Euzebya sp.: one gene and its partner. The protein of the gene in region 1 binds, or shares a complex with, the protein of each later gene. Links are inferred from orthologs where the notes say so. Each region holds a gene or a part of one and is shown in the gene's direction. Other genes may lie near its edges. The genes, in order: ACEQ2X_RS02015 and ACEQ2X_RS14145.

What was found.
Region 2: the proteins of ACEQ2X_RS02015 (region 1) and ACEQ2X_RS14145 are in contact, whole or in part, in a solved structure (PDB 6M36), measured with the Bacillus subtilis proteins. The link is inferred for Euzebya sp. from one-to-one orthologs.

What each region holds. Positions count from the first base shown.
Region 1 is NZ_CAXQBR010000004.1:251-12,320, reverse strand. Bases 3,842-6,758 are described here. They hold ACEQ2X_RS02015 (ATP-binding protein), read left to right. Parts: upstream 3,842-5,039; coding sequence 5,040-5,477; downstream 5,478-6,758. Other genes in these bases: ACEQ2X_RS02010 (ATP-dependent DNA helicase RecQ), read right to left, coding at 5,486-6,758; ACEQ2X_RS02020 (DUF1003 domain-containing protein), read left to right, coding at 4,428-4,928; ACEQ2X_RS02025 (magnesium transporter MgtE N-terminal domain-containing protein), read left to right, coding at 3,842-4,431. Also shown: ACEQ2X_RS02040 (sensor histidine kinase), read left to right, coding at 201-1,361; ACEQ2X_RS02035 (response regulator), read left to right, coding at 1,358-2,014; redox-regulated ATPase YchF, read left to right, coding at 2,078-3,172; more of ACEQ2X_RS02025, read left to right, coding at 3,178-3,841; more of ACEQ2X_RS02010, read right to left, coding at 6,759-7,135; ACEQ2X_RS02005 (TetR/AcrR family transcriptional regulator), read left to right, coding at 7,239-7,889; ACEQ2X_RS02000 (ABC transporter ATP-binding protein), read left to right, coding at 7,894-8,820; ACEQ2X_RS01995 (ABC transporter permease), read left to right, coding at 8,817-10,430; ACEQ2X_RS01990 (alpha/beta fold hydrolase), read right to left, coding at 10,611-11,465; ACEQ2X_RS01985 (class I SAM-dependent methyltransferase), read left to right, coding at 11,377-12,070. UniProt on the Bacillus subtilis protein: Negative regulator of sigma-B activity. Phosphorylates and inactivates its specific antagonist protein, RsbV. Upon phosphorylation of RsbV, RsbW is released and binds to sigma-B, thereby blocking its ability to form an RNA polymerase holoenzyme (E-sigma-B).
Region 2 is NZ_CAXQBR010000065.1:123,875-132,795, forward strand. Bases 5,517-8,307 are described here. They hold ACEQ2X_RS14145 (STAS domain-containing protein), read left to right. Parts: upstream 5,517-6,638; coding sequence 6,639-6,977; downstream 6,978-8,307. Other genes in these bases: ACEQ2X_RS14140 (hypothetical protein), read left to right, coding at 5,517-6,505; ACEQ2X_RS14150 (ATP-binding protein), read left to right, coding at 6,974-7,402; ACEQ2X_RS14155 (class I SAM-dependent methyltransferase), read left to right, coding at 7,435-8,049; ACEQ2X_RS14160 (DUF4235 domain-containing protein), read left to right, coding at 8,085-8,307. Also shown: ACEQ2X_RS14105 (hypothetical protein), read left to right, coding at 81-896; ACEQ2X_RS14110 (CpaF family protein), read left to right, coding at 893-2,014; ACEQ2X_RS14115 (type II secretion system F family protein), read left to right, coding at 2,011-3,240; ACEQ2X_RS14120 (hypothetical protein), read left to right, coding at 3,294-3,515; ACEQ2X_RS14125 (hypothetical protein), read left to right, coding at 3,692-3,940; ACEQ2X_RS14130 (hypothetical protein), read left to right, coding at 3,937-4,425; ACEQ2X_RS14135 (class E sortase), read left to right, coding at 4,422-5,228; more of ACEQ2X_RS14140, read left to right, coding at 5,267-5,516; more of ACEQ2X_RS14160, read left to right, coding at 8,308-8,363; ACEQ2X_RS14165 (flavodoxin family protein), read left to right, coding at 8,399-8,860; ACEQ2X_RS14170 (YibE/F family protein), read right to left, coding at 8,883-8,921. UniProt on the Bacillus subtilis protein: Positive regulator of sigma-B activity. Non-phosphorylated RsbV binds to RsbW, preventing its association with sigma-B. When phosphorylated, releases RsbW, which is then free to complex with and inactivate sigma-B.

The sequences.
Region 1 (12,070 bases):
GGTGAGGACGAGGCCGATCAGCAGCACGAGCAGGCCGAGCCCGCCCAGCGTGGCGCCGATGGCGTGGATCAGGTCGAGGGAGGTGTCCATGGGCCACACGCTCCTCCGGTCCCGGACCCGCCACCTCCACCGGCCGGCCGGTCACGCCTCAGCCGTTCGGCTGATCCCGCCCGCCGGCGCTGCGCCTACGCTCGACGCCGATGGAACGGATCACGCCGTGGCTGCAGCGCGTCGGCGCCGCGGCGTTCACCGCGGTCGTCGCCGTGGGCGCCGTGGCCGGGCTCGTGCTCGACGTCGTCGTCGCCGACGGCTGGACCGTCGCGCCGCTGGCGAGCCTGGTGGCCGCGGCCACCCTGCTCATGCCCCGACGGCGCGACATCGGGCTGGCGGTGGCGGTGACCGCGGGCATCACCGCGTCGCTCGCGACGATCGCGCTGGGGTTCGACGGGCTGCCCGGCTTCACCGAGATGGGCGCCCTGCTGGTCCTGGTCGGCGGCACCGTCCGCCACGCGACGCCGGCGGTGGCCGTGGCCGGCGTGACCGCCGCGCTGCTCGACACCGGCGTGATGGCGCTGCGGGCCAGCGGGCCGCTCGGGTCGCCGGGCAGCATCGCGGTGTCGCTGTGGCTGCTGGTGGTCATCGCCGTCGCGGTCGGCTTCTACTACCGCTACCTCGACGAGATGGCGGCCCGCGAATCAGCCAGCGCCCGCCGCGAGGAGCGCCTGGCCCTGGCCCGCGAGCTGCACGACACCGTCGCCCACCACGTCACCGGCATCGTCGTGCAGGCCCAGGCGGCCCAGGTCGTCACCCGGTCGCGGCGACCGGTGGACCCCGCCGGCGCGGCGGTGGAGGACGTCGACCCGGTCCTCGACGCCCTGGCCGCCATCGAGCGCAGCGGCGCCGAGACGATGGCGGCGATGCGCCGCTTCGTCGGCTCGCTCCGCGCCGACCCCGACGCCCCGCTGGCCCCGACCGCGGGCCTCGACGACCTGCGCCGCCTGGTCGCCGACGTGTCCGCCACCGGCCCGCAGGTGGCGCTGTCGCTCGATGCGGCAGCCGTGCCGTCCGACATCGCCCCGACCGTCTTCCGGGTGGTGCAGGAGAGCCTGACCAACGTGCGGCGCCACGCGCCCCTCGCCCGCCGCGTCACCGTCGACGTCGCCGGACGGGACCACGGGGTCCAGGTGAGCGTCCGCGACGACGGCCCGCCCGCCGCGCCTCCCGCCCGTCGCAACGCCTTCGGCCTCGACGGGCTGGCCGAGCGCGTGGCCGCCCTCGGCGGGCGCTTCAGCGCCGGCCCGGCCACCGGCGGCGGCTGGCTGGTGTCGGCCTGGATCCCGGTCCCGGGAGCGGGCGGGTGAGCGGGCCGAGCCGCGGCCGGGTGCTGATCGCCGACGACCAGGAGATGGTGCGGTCGGGCTTCCGGATGATCCTCGAGGCCGCCGGGTTCGACGTCGTGGCGGCGGTCGGCGACGGCCGCACCGCGATCTCCCGGGCCCGCCAGCTGCGGCCGGACGTCTGCCTGGTCGACATCCGCATGCCCGGCGTCGACGGCCTCGAGGTCACCCGCCAGCTGGCCGGCCCCGACGTCGTCGACCCGATCCCGGTCGTGGTCGTGACCACCTTCGACCTCGACGAGTACGTCCACGCGGCCCTCACCGGCGGGGCGAGCGGCTTCCTGTTGAAGGACGCCGGGCCGGCGCTGCTGGTGGAGGCCGCGGACGCGGCCATCCGCGGCGACGCGCTGGTGTCGCCGTCGATCACGGTCCGCATGCTCGACCACTTCGCCGGCGGCGGCACGCCCCGCCAGCCCGCCGAGGCGTTGACCGAGCGGGAGGAGGAGGTGCTCCGCGCCGTCGCCCGCGGGCTGACGAACGCCGAGGTGGGCGAGGCGCTGTACGTGTCGCTCGCCACGGTGAAGACGCACCTCGCGAACCTCATGCGGAAGGTCGGCGCCCGCAACCGCGTCGAGCTGGCGGCCTGGGCGTGGGAGACGGGGCGGATGGCGCGCTGACGCCGCCCCTGACGGCGCCGGGCCGTGGACGTCGTCGGGGCCACCGGGCACCCTGGCGGGCCTATGGCACTCCAGGTCGGCATCGTCGGGCTGCCCAACGTGGGCAAGTCCACCCTCTTCAACGCCGTCAGCGCGGCCGGCGCCGAGGCGGCGAACTACCCGTTCGCCACGATCGAGCCGAACGTCGGCATGGTCCCGCTGCCCGACGAGCGCCTCGACGTGCTGGAGCGGCTCGCGAAGGCCGCGAAGAAGGTGCCGACCACCGTCGAGTTCGTCGACATCGCCGGGCTGGTCCGCGGCGCCTCGAAGGGCGAGGGGCTCGGCAACCAGTTCCTCAGCCACATCCAGGCGGTCGACGCGATCTGCCACGTGGTCCGCTGCTTCGCCGACGACGACATCGTCCACGTCGACGGGTCGGTCGACCCGGCTCGCGACATCGAGGTCATCTCGACCGAGCTGCTGCTCAAGGACCTCGAGATCGTCACCCGGCGCGTCGAGCGGGCGCAGAAGACGTCGAAGTCCGGCGACAAGGACGCGATCCGGGCGGCGGAGCTCTTCGGGCGGCTCCTCGCCCACGTCGAGGCGGGCGAGCCGGTCCGCACCTTCGACGTGCCGCCCGAGCACGAGAAGGAGGTCGCCGAGCTCGGGCTCTTGACCGCCAAGCCGGTGCTGTACGCGGCGAACGTGGGTGAGGGGGACCTGCCCGACGGCACCGCGCTGGTCGACGTCGTCCGGGAGATCGCCGAGGCGGAGGGCGCGGAGGTCGTGGTGATCTCCGCGGAGGCCGAGGCGCAGATCGCCGAGCTCGACCCCGCCGAGCGGGCGGAGTTCCTGGCCGACCTGGGCCTCGAGCGCTCCGGGCTCGACAAGCTCGTCACCGCCGCCTACGACCTGCTCGGGCTGCTGACGTTCTTCACCGCCGGTGAGAAGGAGGCGCGGGCCTGGACGGTCCGGCGGGGCGCGACCGCCCCGGTCGCGGCGGGCAAGATCCACTCCGACATCCAGCGGGGGTTCATCCGCGCGAACGTGGTCAGCTACGACGACTACGTCGAGCTGGGTGGCGAGTCCGGCGCCCGCGACGCCGGCCGGCTGCGCCAGGAGGGCAAGGAGTACGTCGTCGCCGACGGGGACGTGATCCACTTCCTGCACTCGAGCTGATCCTCGTGCCCGGGCCCCTCTCGTACGCCTCGCGGATCAGCGCGCTCAGCGTCCTCGATCCCGAGGGGGTGACGATCGGCAAGGTCGCCGACGTGGTGATCGGCCCGGCACGCCCTGGACGCCCGCCGCCGGTCGTCGGGCTCGTCGTGACCGTCCCGGGGCGGCGGATCTTCGTCGCGATCACCCGGGTCCGCCGCATCGACGCCGAGGGGGTGCACCTGGCCAGCGCGAGCATCAACCTGCGCCACTTCTCCCCCCGCCCGGCCGAGGTGCTGGTGCTCGACGGGCTCCTCGACCAGCGCCTGCCCGACGGGTCGGTGGTGAACGACGTGGCGATCGCCCAGACCGGACCCCCGGCGCGGCCCTGGGAGCTGGCCCGCGCGGACCTCGTCGTCGGCAAGCGCCTCGGCCGGCGAGGCCGTCGGCGCAGCGAGTCCTGGGAGGTCCTCGAACCGCTGCTCGGCGACACCCGCGACCGCTGGGCGCACCTGCGGGACCTGCACCCCGTCGACGTCGCCGAGCGCATCGCGGACCTGAGCGAGGCCGACCGCACCGAGGTCGTCACCACGCTCGACGACGAGCAGCTGGCCGACCTGCTCGAGGAGCTGCCCGAGGCCGACCAGGCGGGCCTGATCGGCGAGATCACCGTCGAGCGGGCCGCCGACGTCCTCGAGGAGATGGCCCCCGACGACGCCGCCGACCTGCTGGCCGAGCTGCCTGCCGCGCAGCGGCGCGAGCTGCTCGCGGCCATGGAGCCCGAGGAGGCCGCGGACCTCCAGCGGCTGCTGCGCCACGCACCGAACTCCGCGGGCGGCCTGATGACGCCCGAGCCGGTGATCCTCGGCCCGGACGCCTCGGTCGCCGAGGCCCTCGCCCTGCTGCGCGAGCCGGAGATCCCGAGCGTCCTGGCCGGGCAGGTGTTCGTCACCGAACCGCCCCACGAGTCCCCGACCGGTCCCCTGCTCGGCGTCGTCAGCCTGCAGCAGCTGCTGCGGGAGGTCCCCTCCACCGCGCTCGGCGACTGCGTCGACGCCGAGGAGGTCCGCCAGGTGCCGCCCGACGCCTCGGACGAGGCGGTGACGCGGATGCTGGCCGCCTACGACATGCTCGCGGTGCCGGTCTGCGACGCCGCCGGCCGCCTGCTCGGGGCGGTGACGGTCGACGACGCGCTGGACCACATCCTGCCCGAGGGGTGGCGGGAGATCTCCGCGGACGACCGGGCGCCGCGGACCGCGCGGCGGGGCGGGGGTCGGCGATGAGCCGCGACCTGTCCGCCCCCCGCGGCACGCGCCGGCGCGTCGGGGTGTTCTACGACCAGGAGCGCTTCGGCCGGTTCTCCGAGGCGATCGCCAACTTCCTCGGCACCGCCACCTACCTGGTGGCCCAGACGGTCGTGGTGATCGTCTGGGTGGTGATCAACATCGTCGCCGTGCGGTTCCGCTGGGACCCCTACCCCTTCATCCTCCTCAACCTGTTCTTCTCGACCCAGGCCAGCTACGCCGCGCCGCTGATCCTGCTGGCCCAGAACCGCCAGGCCGACCGGGACCGGGCCCAGGCCGAGCGGGACCGCCGGGTGGGCAACCGGACGCTGTCCGACACCGAGTACCTGGCCCGCGAGCTGGCAGCGGTGCGCGTCGCCGTCACCGACGTGGCGGAGCAGCGCAACGTCGGGCGCGATCTGCGGGCGCTGACCGACGCCGTCGAGCAGCTGACCGCCCGGGTGGAGGCGGTGGAGCGGCGGGTCGGAGGTTCCTGAGACGCGGTCCCGTCTCAGCCGACCAGCCAGGCGTGATGCCCCCGACGAAGGGGTACATGCTGCTCAGCCCTTCCCCCCGCTGGGCGACATCGACCGACTGGACCCCTCCCGGTGAACGTCACGCTCGAGATCGAACTCCCGCGGCAGACCCGCGCCATCACGGTGCTCCGCCACGCCGTCGGCACCCTGTGCACGGAGATCGGCGTCTACCCCGACGACGTCCACGACCTGACCCTCGCGCTGTCGGAGGCGTGCAACAACGTCGTCACCCACGCGAAGGACGACGACACCTTCACCGTCCGCTTCCAGCTCCGCGACCTCACCGCCAGCGTCCACGTGGTCAACGAGCGCACGCCGTACCTGAGCGACGCGTTCGCGGGCACCGAGCCGGTGGACCCGTTGAGCGAGTCCGGCCGGGGCGTCGCGATCATGCGGGCGCTGGTGGACGAGGCGCGCTTCACCCCCTCCCCCGACGGCGGCACGCTCGTCGAGCTGACCCGGGCGGTGGCTGCTACCGAGAACTCGCTGTTGGCCGACTCGGTGTCCTGACCCGGCCGTCAGTCGACGGTCAGGAGGTCGCCGGCGAGGGCGACGTCAGCAGCCAGGGTCCGGTAGCCGGCCTCGTCGAAGAGCACCATGAGCCGCCGGCCCTCGACGCCCTCGACGGTGCCGGCGCCGAAGGAGGCGTGGGTCACACGGGTGCCGGGGACGAGGTCGTGGTCGGCACCCGCCTCGCCCTCGGCGGTGTCGGCGGTGCCCGCCCGGCAGTTGTCGCAGGCGCCGCAGGCCTCGACGTCGGGTTCGCCGAAGTAGGCTCCGATCGTGCGCCAGCGGCAGGCGGCCGTGTCGACGTACTCCCGCATCATCGCGACCTGGCTGCGGGCCAGCGCCTGGTCGCGTCGGTGGTGCTCGACCGCGTCCTCGACCGCCTCGTCGGGATCGGTGTCGCCGGTCCAGGTGAGGGTGCCGGCGTCCTCCGCGCGGATCGCGCCGGTGCGGGTGAAGTGCTCGACCACCATGGTCAGCCGCGTCGCGGTCATGTCGAGCTCGTCGGCGACGTCGGCCACGTCGACGGGGTCCCCGATGGCGGCCAGCCCACGCGCCACCCGGTCGAAGGTGGCCGGCTCGATCTGGGTCACCCCGCCCTCCATCCGTCGGCTGGTGGCGTGCTCGAGGGTGCGGACCAGCACGGCCCGCGCGGGGTCGCCGTCGCGGCCGGCGCGGCCGAACTCCTGGTAGTAGTCGTCGAGCGAGGCGGGGGCCTCGCGGTGGATGACGAAGCGGACGTGCGGGACATCGACGCCCATCCCGAAGGCGGTGGTGGCGATGACCACGACCGGGTCGGGCTCGGCGAAGCGCGCCTCCACCTCGGTGCGCGTCGAGGTCGGCAGACCGGCGTGGTAGGCCAGCGCGGGTCGGTCGTCGGTCGCGAGGGTCGCGGCCAGCTCGTCAGCAGCCGCTCGGGTGGCGACGTAGACCAGCCCGGTGCCGGCGGTCTCGGCGACCAGGTCGACGACGGTCCGGGTGGCTGCGTCGAGGTCCTTGGTCGTGACGACGTCCAGGGTGATCGAGGGGCGGACGATGCCCGAGCTGACGACGACCGGGTCGTCCATCCGCAGCTCCTCGATGATCTCGCGGCGGATCGGGGCGGAGGCGGTGGCGGTCAGGGCCAGGACCTGCGGGTCGCCGAGGCCGGCGCGGCTCTCGCCGAGCTGGAGGTACGCAGGACGGAAGTCGTGACCCCAGCTGGCGATGCAGTGGGCCTCGTCGACGACGAGCATCCGCACGCCGATCTCCGCCAGCTGCGCGCGCGTGTCGTCGTTGCGGAGCTGCTCGGGGGCGAGGAAGACGAACGTCCGCTCGCCGCTGGCCAGCTGGTCCATCACCTCGTCGCGCTCGCTGCGGCTGAGGGTCGAGTTCAGCGCCACCGCACCCCCGAGACGTCCCCCGAGCGCCACGATCTGGTCGCGCTGGAGGGCGAGGAGGGGGGAGATGACCACGACGGTCCCGCCCGCCAGGGCTCCGGCCATCTGGTAGATCGCCGACTTGCCGGACCCGGTGGGCATGACCACCAATACGTCGCGGCCGCTGAGCGCCGCCCTGGTGGCCTCGAGCTGCCCCTCGTGGAGCTCCTCGTAGCCCAGGGCGGCGTGGGCGACGGTCTCGATCAGGTCGGCGCGCTCCTGCGCCGTGGCGTCCGGTGTCACCAGCCGGTCCTGCCCCGTCACGGCCGACCGGAACCCGACACCAGGTGGCAAATACCGCGGCAATACGGTTGACTTGCATGCAATACGGTCGTATTGTCACGTCGTGCGCGCGACCCCCGATGCCGTCGGTGACCTGACCACGCGGGCCCGGATCCGCGACGCGGCGATGGAGGCCTTCGCCGAGCACGGCTACCAGGGCGCCACGATGCGGGGCATCGCCGCGGCGGCGGGGGTGTCCCTCGGGCTGGTCCAGCACCACTTCGGCACCAAGGACGGGCTGCGGTCCGCCTGCGACGAGCGCGTGCTCGAGCTGATCCGGTTCAAGACGACGGCGATCGACGCCGGACGCCTCAGCGACCCGCAGGTGCTGTCCATCCTGATCTCGATGGCGCCGGTGGTCCAGCGCTACGTCGGCCGCGCGATGGTGGACGGGTCCACGGCGATCGACGACCTCGTCGACCAGGTGATGTCGGCGAGCGAGGCGTACCTGTCGAGCACCTGGCCCGACCGGTTCGAACCGGGGTCGCCGCGGACCCGCGACGCCGCGGCCGTCCTCACCGCGCTCAACACCTCCACGATGGTCCTGCAGGCCCACATCGCCCGCCGGATGGGGATCGAGCCGTTCACCGAGTCCACCGTGCGGCGCATCGGCCAGGCGACGTTCGACGCCTACGAGGCCATCGCCGACCTGACCGCCTCGGAGTGGTGGCGCGAGGTCCGCGCCGCCACCTCCCCCGACCCCACCGGAGCGTGAACGGATGCCCGATCTGATCGAGGCCGTCGGCCTGACCAAGACCTACGGGCGGACCACCGCCCTCGACGGGTTGGACCTCGCGGTCGCCGAGGGCGAGGTCCACGGCTTCCTCGGCCCCAACGGCGCCGGGAAGACCACCACGTTGCGGATCCTGCTCGGCCTGCTGCGCCGCGACGCCGGCGAGGTCCGGGTCATGGGCGGCGACCCCTGGGCCGACGCGCTCGAGCTGCACGGCCGCCTCGCCTACGTGCCCGGGGACGTGGAGCTGTGGCCCAACCTGACGGGCGGGGAGGCCATCGACCTGCTCGGCACGCTGCGTGGCCACCTGGACCGGACGCGCCGCGACGATCTGGTCGAGCGGTTCGACCTCGATCCGACCAAGAAGGGCCGCACCTACTCGAAGGGGAACCGGCACAAGGTGGCGATCGTCGCGGCGCTCGCCTCGGACGCCGAGCTGCTCCTCCTCGACGAGCCGACCGCCGGGCTGGACCCGCTGATGGAGGTCGTGTTCCAGGAGGTGGTCAGGGACCTGACGGCGGAGGGGCGGACGATCCTGCTGTCGTCCCACATCCTCGCCCAGGTCGAGGCGCTGGCCGACCGGATCAGCATCATCCGCCAGGGGCGGGTCGTCCAGACCGGGACCCTGGCCGACATGCGGCACCTGGCGCGGACGACGATCGAGGCGCTGACCGTCGCGGCGCCCGACGGGTTCGAGGGGCTGAGCGGCATCCACGACCTGGAGGTGGACGGCCAGCGGGTCCGGTTCTCCGTGGACGGCGAGCACCTGGAGGCTGCCGTCGCGCACGTGACCTCCCTCGGCCTGCGCGGTCTGACCAGCCACCCCCCGACCCTCGAGGAGCTCATGCTCCGCCACTACGACAGCGAGCTCCACCGCGGTCCGGGGACGACGCGGTCGGGGGCGTCGAGGTGACGCCCCGCAGCCTGACCGGCACGGTCCACCTGGTGGCGGTGATCGCGCGACGCGACCGGGTCCGGTTGGCGATCTGGCTGCTGTGCCTGACCGCGTTCACCCTCGCGTCGGTGGCGGCGCTGCCCGGCCTCTACCCCGAGGCGGTCGACCGCCAGGCCCGCGCGGTCCTGGTCCAGAACCCGGGGACCCGGGCGATCAGCGGACCCGGGTACGGGCTGGACGACTACACCTTCGGCGCGATGGTCGGCCACGAGTACCTCAGCTGGGTCGCGGTCTTCGTCGCGCTGATGAGCATCTTCACCGTGGTCCGCCACACACGGCTCGAGGAGGAGGCCGGGCGTGCCGAGCTGATCCGCGCCAGCCGCGTCGGCCGCCACGCGATGACCACGGCCGCGCTGGCGGTGGCCGTCGGGGCGAACGCGGTGCTGGCCGTCCTGCTCGCCGTCGGCATCGGCAGCCTTGGGATCGCGGACGTGGGGTGGGAGGGGTCGGTCCTCTTCAGCGCCGCGGTGGCCTCCACCGGTGTGGTCTTCGCGGCCGTCGCCGCCGTCGCGGTGCAGGTCAACGCCAGCGCCCGGGGCGCCAACGGGCTGGCCGGTGCGGTGCTGGTCCTGGCCTACACGCTGCGGGCCGCCGGGGACATGGCGGCCCTCGGCGGCAACGCCCTGTCGTGGCTGTCGCCGATCGGGTGGGCCCAGCAGACCCGCGTGTACGTCGACGACCGCTGGTGGCCGCTGGGCCTCTCCGCGGTGGCGGTCGTCGCCCTCGTCGCCGCGGCGTACGCGCTGAGCACCCGCCGGGACGTGGGCGCCAGCCTGGTGCCGCCACGACCCGGTCGTGCGCACGCGCGCGACGGCCTGACCACCCCGCTCGGGCTGGCCTGGCGGCTGCACCGGTCGAGCGTCGCCTGGTGGAGCCTCGCGGTCGGGCTGTTCGCCGTCGGCTACGGGACGCTCGCGACCGAGGTCGAGCGGTTCGTCTCGGAGATGTCGGTCATCGAGGACGCCGTCGCCGACCTGGGCGGGACGATCATCGACGCCTGGCTGGCCATCATCACCCTCGTCTTCGCGGTCCTCGCGACCGTGTTCGCGGTGGTGGCCACGGTCCGGGCGCGCAGCGAGGAGGTCAGCGGGCGCGCCGAGGCCCTGCTGGCCACGACGTCGCGGCGCCGCTGGCTGGCCAGCCACCTGGTGGTGGCCCTGGCGGGCAGCGCGCTGCTCATGGTGCTGACCGGCGTCGGCCTGGGCGTGAGCGTCGCCTCGAGCCTGGGCGACGGCGCGTACGTCACCCGGGTGCTGGGCGCCGCCCTCGCCCACGTCCCCGCGATCTGGCTGGTCATCGGGATCACGGTGGCCCTGTACGGCGTGGCTCCGCGGATCACCCCGCTGGCGTGGGCGGTCGTCGCCTACGCCGGCATCGTCGGCTGGCTGGGCCAGCTGCTGCAGTTCCCGCAGTGGGCGCTGGACCTCTCCCCGCTGGGTCACACCCCGCTCCTGCCGGCGGAGGGGATGCGCTGGGCGCCGCTCGTCGTGCTGGCGGTGGCGGCGGTCGCCCTGGTCGTCGTCGGACAGGTCACCTTCGCCCGCCGCGACATCCACTCGACGGCCTGAGCCGCGTCGGGGGGCATGGGGCGCCGGGAGGCATGGGGCGCCGGGGCGCGGCCGGCGCGCCGATGTGCACTTGGGCCACGTGACTGGCCGAGCTGCACATCATGGCCCTCCCCTCCCCCACCTCGGGTTGCCGACCCGGGTCGCCTCAGCCAGCAGGCGGTCCAGATCGACCGGCCAGTCTCACTCCGGGGGTCCCGGTGCCGTGTGGGCCAGGATCGCGGTGGCGAGCGCGTCGTGGTCCGCCGGGACGACGCCGTGGCCCATGCCGTCGAGCAGGAGCAGGCGTGCACCGGGGATCGCGCCGGCCAGCGCCTCCCCGTGCCCTGGCGGGAACATGGGGTCCGCCGTGCCGTGCACGACGAGGGTGGGCACGGCGATCGTCGTGAGGGGCGGGTGTCCGCTCCGCCCGCCGTCGAGCAGGTCGTGGTTCTGCAGGGCGGCCGGGTCGCGGGCCCGCGCGACGTCGCGTTCGACGAGCTCGCGGTGGTACGCCTCGTCGAAGGGTCGGTCCTGTCCGGCCAGCACGCGGGTGAACTCGAGCTGGTACGCGACGACCGACGCGGGATCCGCCCAGTCCACCGACGCGGTGGCGGCGAGGGTGCGGAACGCCGGGGTGGGCGCTGGCAGATCGCGGTCGCCCGGCGTCGCCGGTGAGGAGCTGATGAGCCCGAGTGAGCGGACGCGGTCGGGGTGGTCCAGCGCGAGGAGCTGCGCCACTCCGCCGCCGGCGGAGACACCCACGACGTGGGCAGCCAGGATGTCGTGGGCGTCGAGCACGGCGATCGCGTCGTCCGCGAGGTGGCCCCCGAAGTAGCCCGGCCGGCCGGGCGGGTACGCCGTGGACAGTCCGGTGTCCCGGTGGTCGTAGCGGATCACGAACCGCCCTGCGTCGGCCAGGGACCGGCACAGCGCCTCGTCCCACCACAGCATCGATGCGCCGAGCCCCATGACGAGGAGGACCGCCGGGTCGGCGGGATCGCCGAACGCCTCGGCGCACAGCTGCACGTCACCGACCTCGATCATGCGCTCCGCCACGGCTCCTCCGGTCCCCTCGACTGGGCTGTCGTCAGGTGGACGGGGCGGGGCCTCAGACCTCATCGCCATCGGCGGCAGGAGGTGCGATGGTGGGTGCGTGGGCGAGGATCCCGACCGGCCGGTACGTGTCGCCGAGGCGTTCGCGGACGCGTACGCGGATCAGCCTCCGTGGGAGATCGGCCGCGCACAACCGGCGCTCGTGGGCGCCGCGGACCGGGGCCTCATGGCAGGGCACGTGCTCGATGTCGGGTGCGGGACCGGCGAGCACGCCCTGCTGGCCGCCAGCCGCGGCCTGGCGGCGACGGGGGTGGACGTGGTCCCCGAGGCGATCCGCCAGGCGCGGCAGAAGGCGGCGGCGCGCCGGCTGGACGTCCGCTTCGAGGTCGGGGACGCCCGCGACCTCCGGGCGCTGCGCGAGGTGTACGACACCGTCGTCGACTGCGGGCTCCTCCACGTGCTCGGCCCTCCGGACGAGGCGCGCTACGTCGCCGAGCTGCGGGAGGTCCTGCGCCCCGGCGGTGTCGTCCTGGTGCTCTGCGTCAGCGACCGCACGCCGGGTGACGCCGGCCCCCGCCGGATGTCGCGGGCGGACATCGACCACGCGT
Region 2 (8,921 bases), on another replicon or contig:
TCCCCACCCACCGGCGGGTTATCCCCAGCATCTGGAGATCGGTCCGCGCCGGCGTCGACGACCTCCGTAGCGTCACGGTCGTGCTCGATGACGCCCTGCCCGTGGCCGTGGACCTCGCCGACGCCGACCTGGCGGCGGACGTGGTCGCCCACGTCGAATCCGTCCTCGGCTGGCAGGTGGTCGACCCGACCCCGCACCTGCCGGCCAGGCTCGCGCTGGCCGACCGCGTGGACCCCGCCCTCCCCACCGTGGTCGTGGCGGCCCGCGGGACCGAGCCACCGCCCGCGCCGGGTGCCCTCGCCGTCCTCACCTGGCCGGACCAGGCGGATCGGCTTGCGGGCCTGGTGCCCCCGGCCGTGGTCCGCCGCCCCGCGCGCCTGGTGACCGCCGGCGCGGGCACCGCGCCCCGGGTCGGCACGTCCACCGTCGCCCTGGCGATCGGCGCCCACCACGCCTGGGCCGGCCGGACCGCCGTCGTGGTGACCGACGCGGCCGGCCGCCGCCTGGCCGGCGTGCCCGGTCCCGGGCGGCACCCGGTGGCGGGTGTCGAGGGGCTGTCGATCGCCGACGACGTCATCCACGCGGCGGTGGGTGAGGCGGCGGACGTCGTGGTGGTCGACCGCGGCGCCGGGGGACGCGCCCGGGTGGTCGTCGGCCGCCCGGATGCCGACCTCGTCCGGGCGGCGGCGGACCTGGACCGCACGACGACGGTCATCACGACCGGCACGGGCGGCCTGCACCGGGGCGAGCTCGCTCGGCTGCTCGACGGGCGCCACCACATCCCGCTGCCGGACTCCTTCCGCGTCGCCCGGGCTGGCCTCCGAGGACGCGTCCCGGTCGGGCTGCCCGGCCGCTACCTGGCGGCGCTGGCCCCCCTCGTGGGGGGTGGGTCGTGACCGCCGCGGTGCCCGCCGACCTGGTCCACCGCGTCCGGCGCCGGCTCGCCTCCGGTGCGGGCGTCGGCGGCGACGTCGCAGAGGTCCGGGCGGGTGTCGCCGCGGCGCTCGTGGCGGAGGGGGTGGTGCTGCCGCCAGCCGAGATGGCCCCGCTGGTCCGGACCGTCGCCGACCACGTCGCCGGGCTGGGTCCGCTGGAGGTGCTGCTGCGCCAACCCGGCGTCACCGACGTGCTCGTCAACGGACCCGGGGAGGTGTGGGTGGAGCGACACGGCACCCTCCAGCGCACCGACGTGACCTTCGCGGACGCCGACGCGGTGCTCGAGGCGGTGCGCCGCGTCGTCGGGCCCCGCGGCGGCCGGATCGACCGAAGCCGCCCGTTCGTCGACGCGAAGCTGCCCGACGGCAGCCGCCTGCACGCGGTCGCCGAGCCGATCGTCGCCGACGGGCCGGTCGTCACGCTCCGCCGCTTCGACGCGCGGACCATCGGGTGGGACGAGCTGTGCGCGAGCGGCACCACCCCGCCGGCGGCCGCGGCGCTGGTGCGGGCCGCGGTGGCCGACCGCGCTGCCATCGTCGTGTGCGGGCGGACCGGGACCGGCAAGACCACCCTGCTCCAACGGCTGGTGTCCGACGTCGACCCGGCCGACCGGGTCGTCCTGATCGAGGACGCCCCCGAGCTCCGGCCCCGCACCGCCCACCTGGTGAGGATGGAGACCAGGCCGCCGTCGGCGGAGGGGGTCGGGGCGGTCGACATCGCCACCCTCGTCCGCCAGGCGCTGCGGATGCGGCCCGACCGGATCGTCGTGGGCGAGGTCCGCGGGGTCGAGGTCGCCGACGTGCTGCAGGCGCTGATCACCGGCCACGAGGGGTGCATGACCACCGTCCACGCGAGCACGGCGGACGAGGCGCTGATCCGGCTCGAGGGCATGGCGCTGCTGGCCGGGCTGCCGCTCGCCGCGGCGCAGGCGCAGCTGGCGAGCGCAGTGGACGTCGTCATCGCCCTCGGACGGGGGCCTGGCGGCCAGCGCGGCGTCGTCGAGGTCGCCGACGTGTGCGCCGACGGCCGCACCCCGGTCGCTCGCACCGCCTGGCGGCGCGAGGGGTGGGACGCATGACACCCCCCGCCGCGCTGGTCCGTCGCCGCGCCGCTCGCCCGGGACCCCTGACCCCGGCGCAGCTGCTGGCGGTCCGCGCCGCGCTGGCGGCGGGCGCGTCGCCGTCCGCGGCCCTCGCCGTCGTCGACGCGCCGTCCCTCGCCGCGGTGCGGGGCGCCCTGGCCAGCGGCGTCACGCTGCCGTCGCTCGTCCGCGACCAGCGCGACGGCGCGCGTGCGGACGGGGTGGACGGAGTGGAGGTGGCCGGGCCGGCCGGGCCGCTGGTCCGCGCCCTCGCGATGGCCGAGCTGGTCGGTGCACCCGCCGGCGCCGCGGTGGACGGCGTGATCGACGCGGTCACGGCGACGACCCGGCTGGACGGCCTCGTGCGGGTCCGCTCCGCCCAGGCGCGGGCGAGCGCGCGCTTCCTGGTCGGGATGCCGGTGGCGGGCGCGGCGCTGCTCGCCCTCGTCAACCCCGACGCCCGGCGGTTCTCCGCCAGCCCCCTGGGCCTCCTCGCGATGGCGGTCGCGCTGGTGCTGATCGTCCTGGCGCACCTCTGGATCCGGCGGCTCTCCCGCGCACCGGCGAACGCCGCCGCGGCCGTGGACCCGCTGACCGCGGCGCCGCCGTCGGGCCCCGACCCCACCGCGGTCGTCGCGGTCGTGGTCGCCGTCCTCGGCAGCCTCGTCGTCGGCCCGTCGGCCGCGGTGCCCGCCGCGGTCGTGCGGGCCGGGGTGGGAGGTCCCCGCCGGCGACGCGTCGCGGCCGCCGGGGACCCGACGCCGGCGCCCCCCGCACGGCCGCCTTCCGCCGCGGGGGGCACCCTCCCGACCGTCGAGACCCTCGAGCTCCTCGGTCTCGCCCTCGCCGCCGGTCCCGGCCTCGCCGAGGCGTGCCGGTTGACCGCCGCGCTGGGGCCACCCGCCTCACGACCGGCGTGGCGTGACATCGCCGGCCGCCTGGCCGCCGGGGAGCCCCCCACCGAGGCGTTCGGGACCCGCTTCGGCGAGGTGGCCGACCTGATCGCGATCACCGAGCGCTGGGGCGCCCCGGTGGCGCAGGCGCTGCGCAGCCTCGCAGCGGACCTGCGACACCGGGCCGCCACAGCGGCGGAGGAGGCCGCCGAACGGCTCGCCGTCCGGCTGGTCCTCCCGACGACCCTGCTGCTGGTGCCGGCCTTCGGGCTGCTGGTGGTCCTGCCCGCGATGGCGGCGACCCTCGGTGGCGTCCGGCTGGGCCCGTAGCCACCCAGAGACCCCCACACCGGGGGACACACCACACCTAGAGGAGAACTGCGATGGACGACATCACCACCACGGCGGGCCAGGCCCTGGACCGCCTCCACCACGACGAGACCGGCGCGCAGGCCATGGAGTACACGGCCCTGGCCTGCGCGGGCGTCGGCATCACCGGCCTCGTCATCGAGCTGCTCAACTCCGACGTGGTCCAGAGCCGCCTGGCCGAGCTCTTCACCGGCATCGTCGACAGCCTCGGCGGTGCCCTCGGAGGGCTGTTCTGAGCCCTGGGCCCCCGCGATGGGCGGAGGGGCGCCAGCGCCCCTCCGCCCGGAGGCGGGCACCGCACACCTCTGCGCACGGCGACCGCGGCGCCCAGGCCATCGAGCTCGCCGTCATCACGCCGCTCGTCCTCGTCGTCGCCTCCCTCGTCGTCGCCGCCGGGCAGCTCGTGGTCGGCATGGCCGGCACCCACCACCTTGCGGCGACCGCCGCGCGGGTGGCGGCGACCTCACACGACACGGCGGTCGTGGACCTCCTCGCCGACGCCGACCTCGACCGACTCGACATCGACCCGCCGTCCGGCCAGCGGCGTCCCGGCGACCTGGTCACGGTCACGGTCAGCCGGACCGCGCCGGTGCTGTGGGCGCCCGCACCCGGCATCCCGCTGTCCGCAGCGGCGACCTTCCGCACCGAGGACGTCCCGTGACCGCCCCCCACGACGAGCGGGGTGCGGCGGCCCTGCTGACCACGCTCGTGGCCCTGCTGCTCGCCGCGCTGGTCATGGCCGTGGGGCTGGCCGCCGCCCGGATCTGGCACGCCGCCGCGGCGGCGCGGACCGCTGCTGACGCCGCGGCGCTCGCGGCCCTCGCCGGATCGCCCCTCGCCGGCGGCGACGGCCCACCGGACCTGACGGCGGCACGCGCCACGGCCGCGGCCAACGGCGGGGAGCTGGTCGAGGTGGACGACGCCGCCTGGCCGGTGGCCGTCGTGGTCCACGTCCGCACCTGGACCGGTCCGACACCGATCGGGTCGCGACCGCTGACCGCCGCCGCAGCGGCCCGGCTCGTCCGCCCCGACGGCGCTACCCTCGCAGCGCGCCGGACGGCCGGACCGTCCCCGGTTCAGCCGCCCACCGCGCGCCCACCCGCAGCCACCGCCCACCCGGGTCCCGTCGTGGGGCGCCCACCATGAGTGAACTCGTCGCCTCCGGGCTCCTCCAGCCCGATCCGCTCCCCCCCGGTGCCACCGGCACCTCGACGGTGGGGTACCTCCTCGACGCCGTGCGGCTCCGCCCCGCCGGTCGACGGCTGCTGTCCCTCCTGAGCGCCCTGCTGTTCGCCGTCGGGCTCGCGACGTTCGCCTTCCCGCTGTTCACCGACCTGTACAGCGCCCAGCTCGTCCAGCGCCCGCTCGCCGACGAGTTCGAGTCCGCGGAGATCGTCGAGCGCTACGCGACGCGGACGATCGCGACCGGGGAGCCCCTGACCAGGATCGTGATCCCCTCCCTCGACGTCGACACCGTCGTGGTCGAGGGGACGTCGCCGGCCGCCCTGCGGGCCGGCGCGGGCCACTACCCGAACACCCCCCTGCCCGGCGAGGTCGGCAACGTCGCCATCGCCGGCCACCGGACCACCTACGGCAAGCCCTTCAACGAGCTCGACCGCGTCGGCCCGGGCGAGCTGATCCACCTGGTGACCCCGCTCGCGGTCCACACCTACGAGGTCACGGCCGCGCCGGAGGGGTCGCAGCGCCCCTGCCCCAACGGCGCGTGCTGGGTCGTGACCCCGACGCAGTGGGAGGTGGTGGCCCCCACCCCCGACGCGGCGCTCACCCTGACGACGTGCCACCCGAAGGGCTCGTCCGCCGAGCGGCTGATCCTCCGGGCGTCGCTGGTCAGCTCCGCGGACCGCGAGTTCGACGCCGAGGGCGACCCCGTCCCCCTCGACCTCCTGCCCACCACGCCGCCGGCGACGCCGGCCCCTGACGGCGGGTGACCCGCGCGGTGGCCCGACCCGGCGATACCGTGGACCCCATGCCCGACGAGACCGGGGGTCCGGTCGCGGTGCGCCCGCGCCAGCGCGTCACCGTGCGGGTGGTGGGGCTGGCGATCATCGCGCTGGCCCTCGCACCGCTGCTGGTCGCGTCTCCCGCCGCCCACGCCGCCGAGCAGCGGATCACCGCGCCGGCCGCCGGCACGACCGCGACCGGGCCGGTCACCGTCGTCGCCCAGGTCACCCCGGACGCCGGGGAGGTCATCCAGGGGGTCACCGCACGGCTGGTGGGTCCGGTCGAGCGCAGCGCCGCCCTCGAGCGCGGCACGTCCGAGGGGGAGTGGCGGGGGACCCTCGACCCCACCACCCGCCCGGCGCTGCCCAACGGCACCTACCAGCTGGCCGTGCAGGCCACGCCGGTGGTCGGTCCGCCGTCGGACCCGGCCACCGTGGAGCTCGACCTGGCCGTCCCCCCGCCACGCCGGGAGCTGACCGCCGAGCCGGACGCCGCGGACGCGACCCGCGTCGTCATGTCGTGGGAGCCCGTCGCGCTCCCGGACTTCATCGCCTACCGCGTCCAGCGCCGCCCGGACGCCGACGACGGCGAGTGGACCACCGTCCACCGGCTGGAGGACCCCCGCGCCGACGGCGTGGTCGACACCGTCGGACAGCCCGGCCCGTACCGGTACCGGCTGATCGTGGTGCGCGCCGACGGCCGGGGTGGCGAGCTGTTCGCCACGTCGCCGATCCGCGGCGTCACCGCCGACCCCGCGGACCCGGGCACGTTCACACCGCCACCGGAGCCCGAGCCCCGTCCGGCCGGGACACCCGAGCCCCAGCCCGGCGTGCCGCCCGGCGGGCCGGTGCAGCGCCCTGACGACACCCCCGGCGCCGGCCCCACGCCGACGCCGACGACCCCGCCCACCCAGACCGCCGACGCGCCACCGGCGCAGCGGCCGCAGGCCACGGTCCGACCGCCTGCCATCGACGACGGGGCCGACGCGGAGGTCGTCACCCCGCCGCGACCGGACATCATCCCCGCCGACGACGGGGTGTTCGAGGAGCTGCTGCCGTTCGAGGCCACCGAGTCGGAGGTGGAGGTGACCGACACCGAGGCGGCGTTCATCGACGGGAGCACCCGGGAGGGCGGCTCCCTCGCCGTCTACACCGAGGAAGCCGAGAGCCCGCGCGGCGTGCTGACCGCCATCGCGGGCGGTCTGGTCCTGCTGGTGTCGAGCGCCCACGTGCGCCGGTTCATGTCCGGCGCCGGCGGTCGGTGAACGGCACCCCACCCCGGGGCTAGGCTGGGGCCGCGGTTGAACCAGATCGGTTCTGGCAAGGACTGAGGTCCGTGCCTGTGGGTCTTCCCTCCCCCGGGACCCCGCCGGTCGACAGACGAAAGGCCACGCTGACGTGCAGATGACCATCGACGACCGCATCGACGGCGACCGCGCCGTGCTGACGGTCAGCGGCGAGGTGGACGTGTACACCGCGCCGACGCTCCGCGAGCACATCCTGACCGCCATCAGCGACGGCGCGTCGACCGTCGTGGTCGACCTCTCGTCGGTGGCGTTCATGGACTCGACGGGCCTCGGCGTGCTCGTCGGGGCGTTGAAGCGCCTGCGCCAGCAGGACGGGAACCTCCACGTCGTCTGCGATTCCGAGCCGGTGCTCAAGATCTTCCGGGTGACCGGGCTCATGGACGTGTTCGGCGTCGTGGCATCCCTCGACGAGGTGCCCGACCCCAGATGACCGGCTGGGTCACGCTGAGGCTGCCGTCGGCTGCGTACGTGGTCGGCATCGCGCGGTCCATGGCCGTCGCCGCCGCCGCCTCGGCGCAGGTGCCCGAGGACCGCATCGACGACGTCCGGACCTGCACATCCGAAGCCGTGACCAACGCCGTGCAGGCGCACCGGCGCATCGAGGTGACGCTGCCGATCGTGGTCCGCACCACGACCGACGGCGGCCGCTTCGTCCTCGAGGTCGGCGACTCCGGCCCGGGGCTCGACCCGCAGGTGCCGCCCAACGGCACCGTCGACGCCCTGCGGGAGGGCGGCTACGGGATCCCGGTGATGCGCGCGCTCGCGGACTCCTTCGACATCGCGTCCGGCGGCATCCTCGACGCCGGCGTGGGGACGACCGTCCGCATGACGTACCGGCTCGACCCCGCTGCCTGAACGGGGTGCCCGGCCGGTAGGATCGCCGAGCCGTGGATGATCTGCTCCGAGTCACCGTCAAGACCTACGACGACTGCGCATCGGCCTACCTGGAGGCCTGGAAGGACCGTCGCCCGCGGGACTCGGCGCGCCGCTTCGCGCGGATGGCGGGCGCCGACGCGCTCGTGCTCGACGTGGCCGGCGGTCCCGGCCTCGACGTGCGGCTGCTGCGCGACGTCGGGCTGCGCGCCGCGTCCGGCGACCTGTCCGCCGAGTGCATGCGGGTCGCCCGCACCTTCTTCCCGAAGGGCCTCCTGGCGCGCTGGGACTACCGGAGCCTGCCGTTCGCGGACGGCCAGTTCCAGGGCATCTGGGCGCCGGCGGCGCTCCAGCACCTCCCGCGGCGCGGCATCCCGCCGGCCATGCGGGAGTTCCGCCGGGTCCAGGGCGGCGGGCCGATCTTCGTCACCTTCCCGGAGGGCGAGACCGACATGGGCCTCCTCGAGGACCCGCCCGCCGGATCGGTGCAGGTCACGTCGGTGACGCCGGAGGAGCTGCGCGCCCTGCTGCTGCGGATGGGCTACGTCGACGTGGAGGTGGAGTCCCGCCCCGACCCGAGGGGCATCCCTCTGCGCTGGTCCTACGGCTGGGGCATGAGCCCGGCCTGAGGCGTGCGATCGGCGGGGTGGGGTAGGACGGAGACATGAGCGACGACGGGTTCCTGAAGCACCAACTGCCCACCATGGCCGGCATGGCCGGTGCCATCGCCGTCCGATCGGCGATCTCGAAGGCCTACCAGGCCAAGCGGGGGACCGAGCCGCCGGTCGACCCCGGGGCCGAGGGCGCCACCTGGCGTCAGGCCATCCTGTGGACCGCCGTGCTGGCTGCGGGCGCCGGCGTGGGACGGCTCCTCGCCCGCTACGCGGTGGGGGAGACCGTCGACAAGCGGGTCGGCGGCACCCGCGAGCTCGCGAAGGCCTGAGCGGGACCATCGGCTCCGGGAGGAGCGCAGCCGCCATGGCACCCGCGCGGATCCTGATCGTCCACCACAGCCCGACCGCGTCGCTCGAGCAGATCGTCGCGGCGGCGACCGCGGGGATCGAGCACCCGGCCCTGGGGGGTGCGGTCGCCGCGGTGCCACGGCCGGCGCTGTCCGCGACCGCCGAGGACGTCGAGGACGCTGACGGCGTCGTGCTGGTCACCCCGGTCAACCTGGGCTACATGGGCGGCGCGCTGAAGCACTTCTTCGACTCGACCTTCCGCGACCTCGAGTCCGCCGGGACCCGCCGGCCCTACGTCGCGGTGGTCAAGGGCACCACGGACGCCGGCGGGGCGGTCCGCGCGATCGAGTCGATCACGACCGGCCTGCGCTGGCCGGCCGCGCGGCCACCGGTCGTGGTCGAGGGGGACGTCGACGACGCGTTCCTCGCGCGCGTCACCGAGACCTGCGCCGAGCTGGCCGCGTCGCTGGCCCCCTGATCCGGACCCCCGACCCGAACCGTCACGACCGGTCGTCGAGGCCGTACCGCTGGCGCAACCG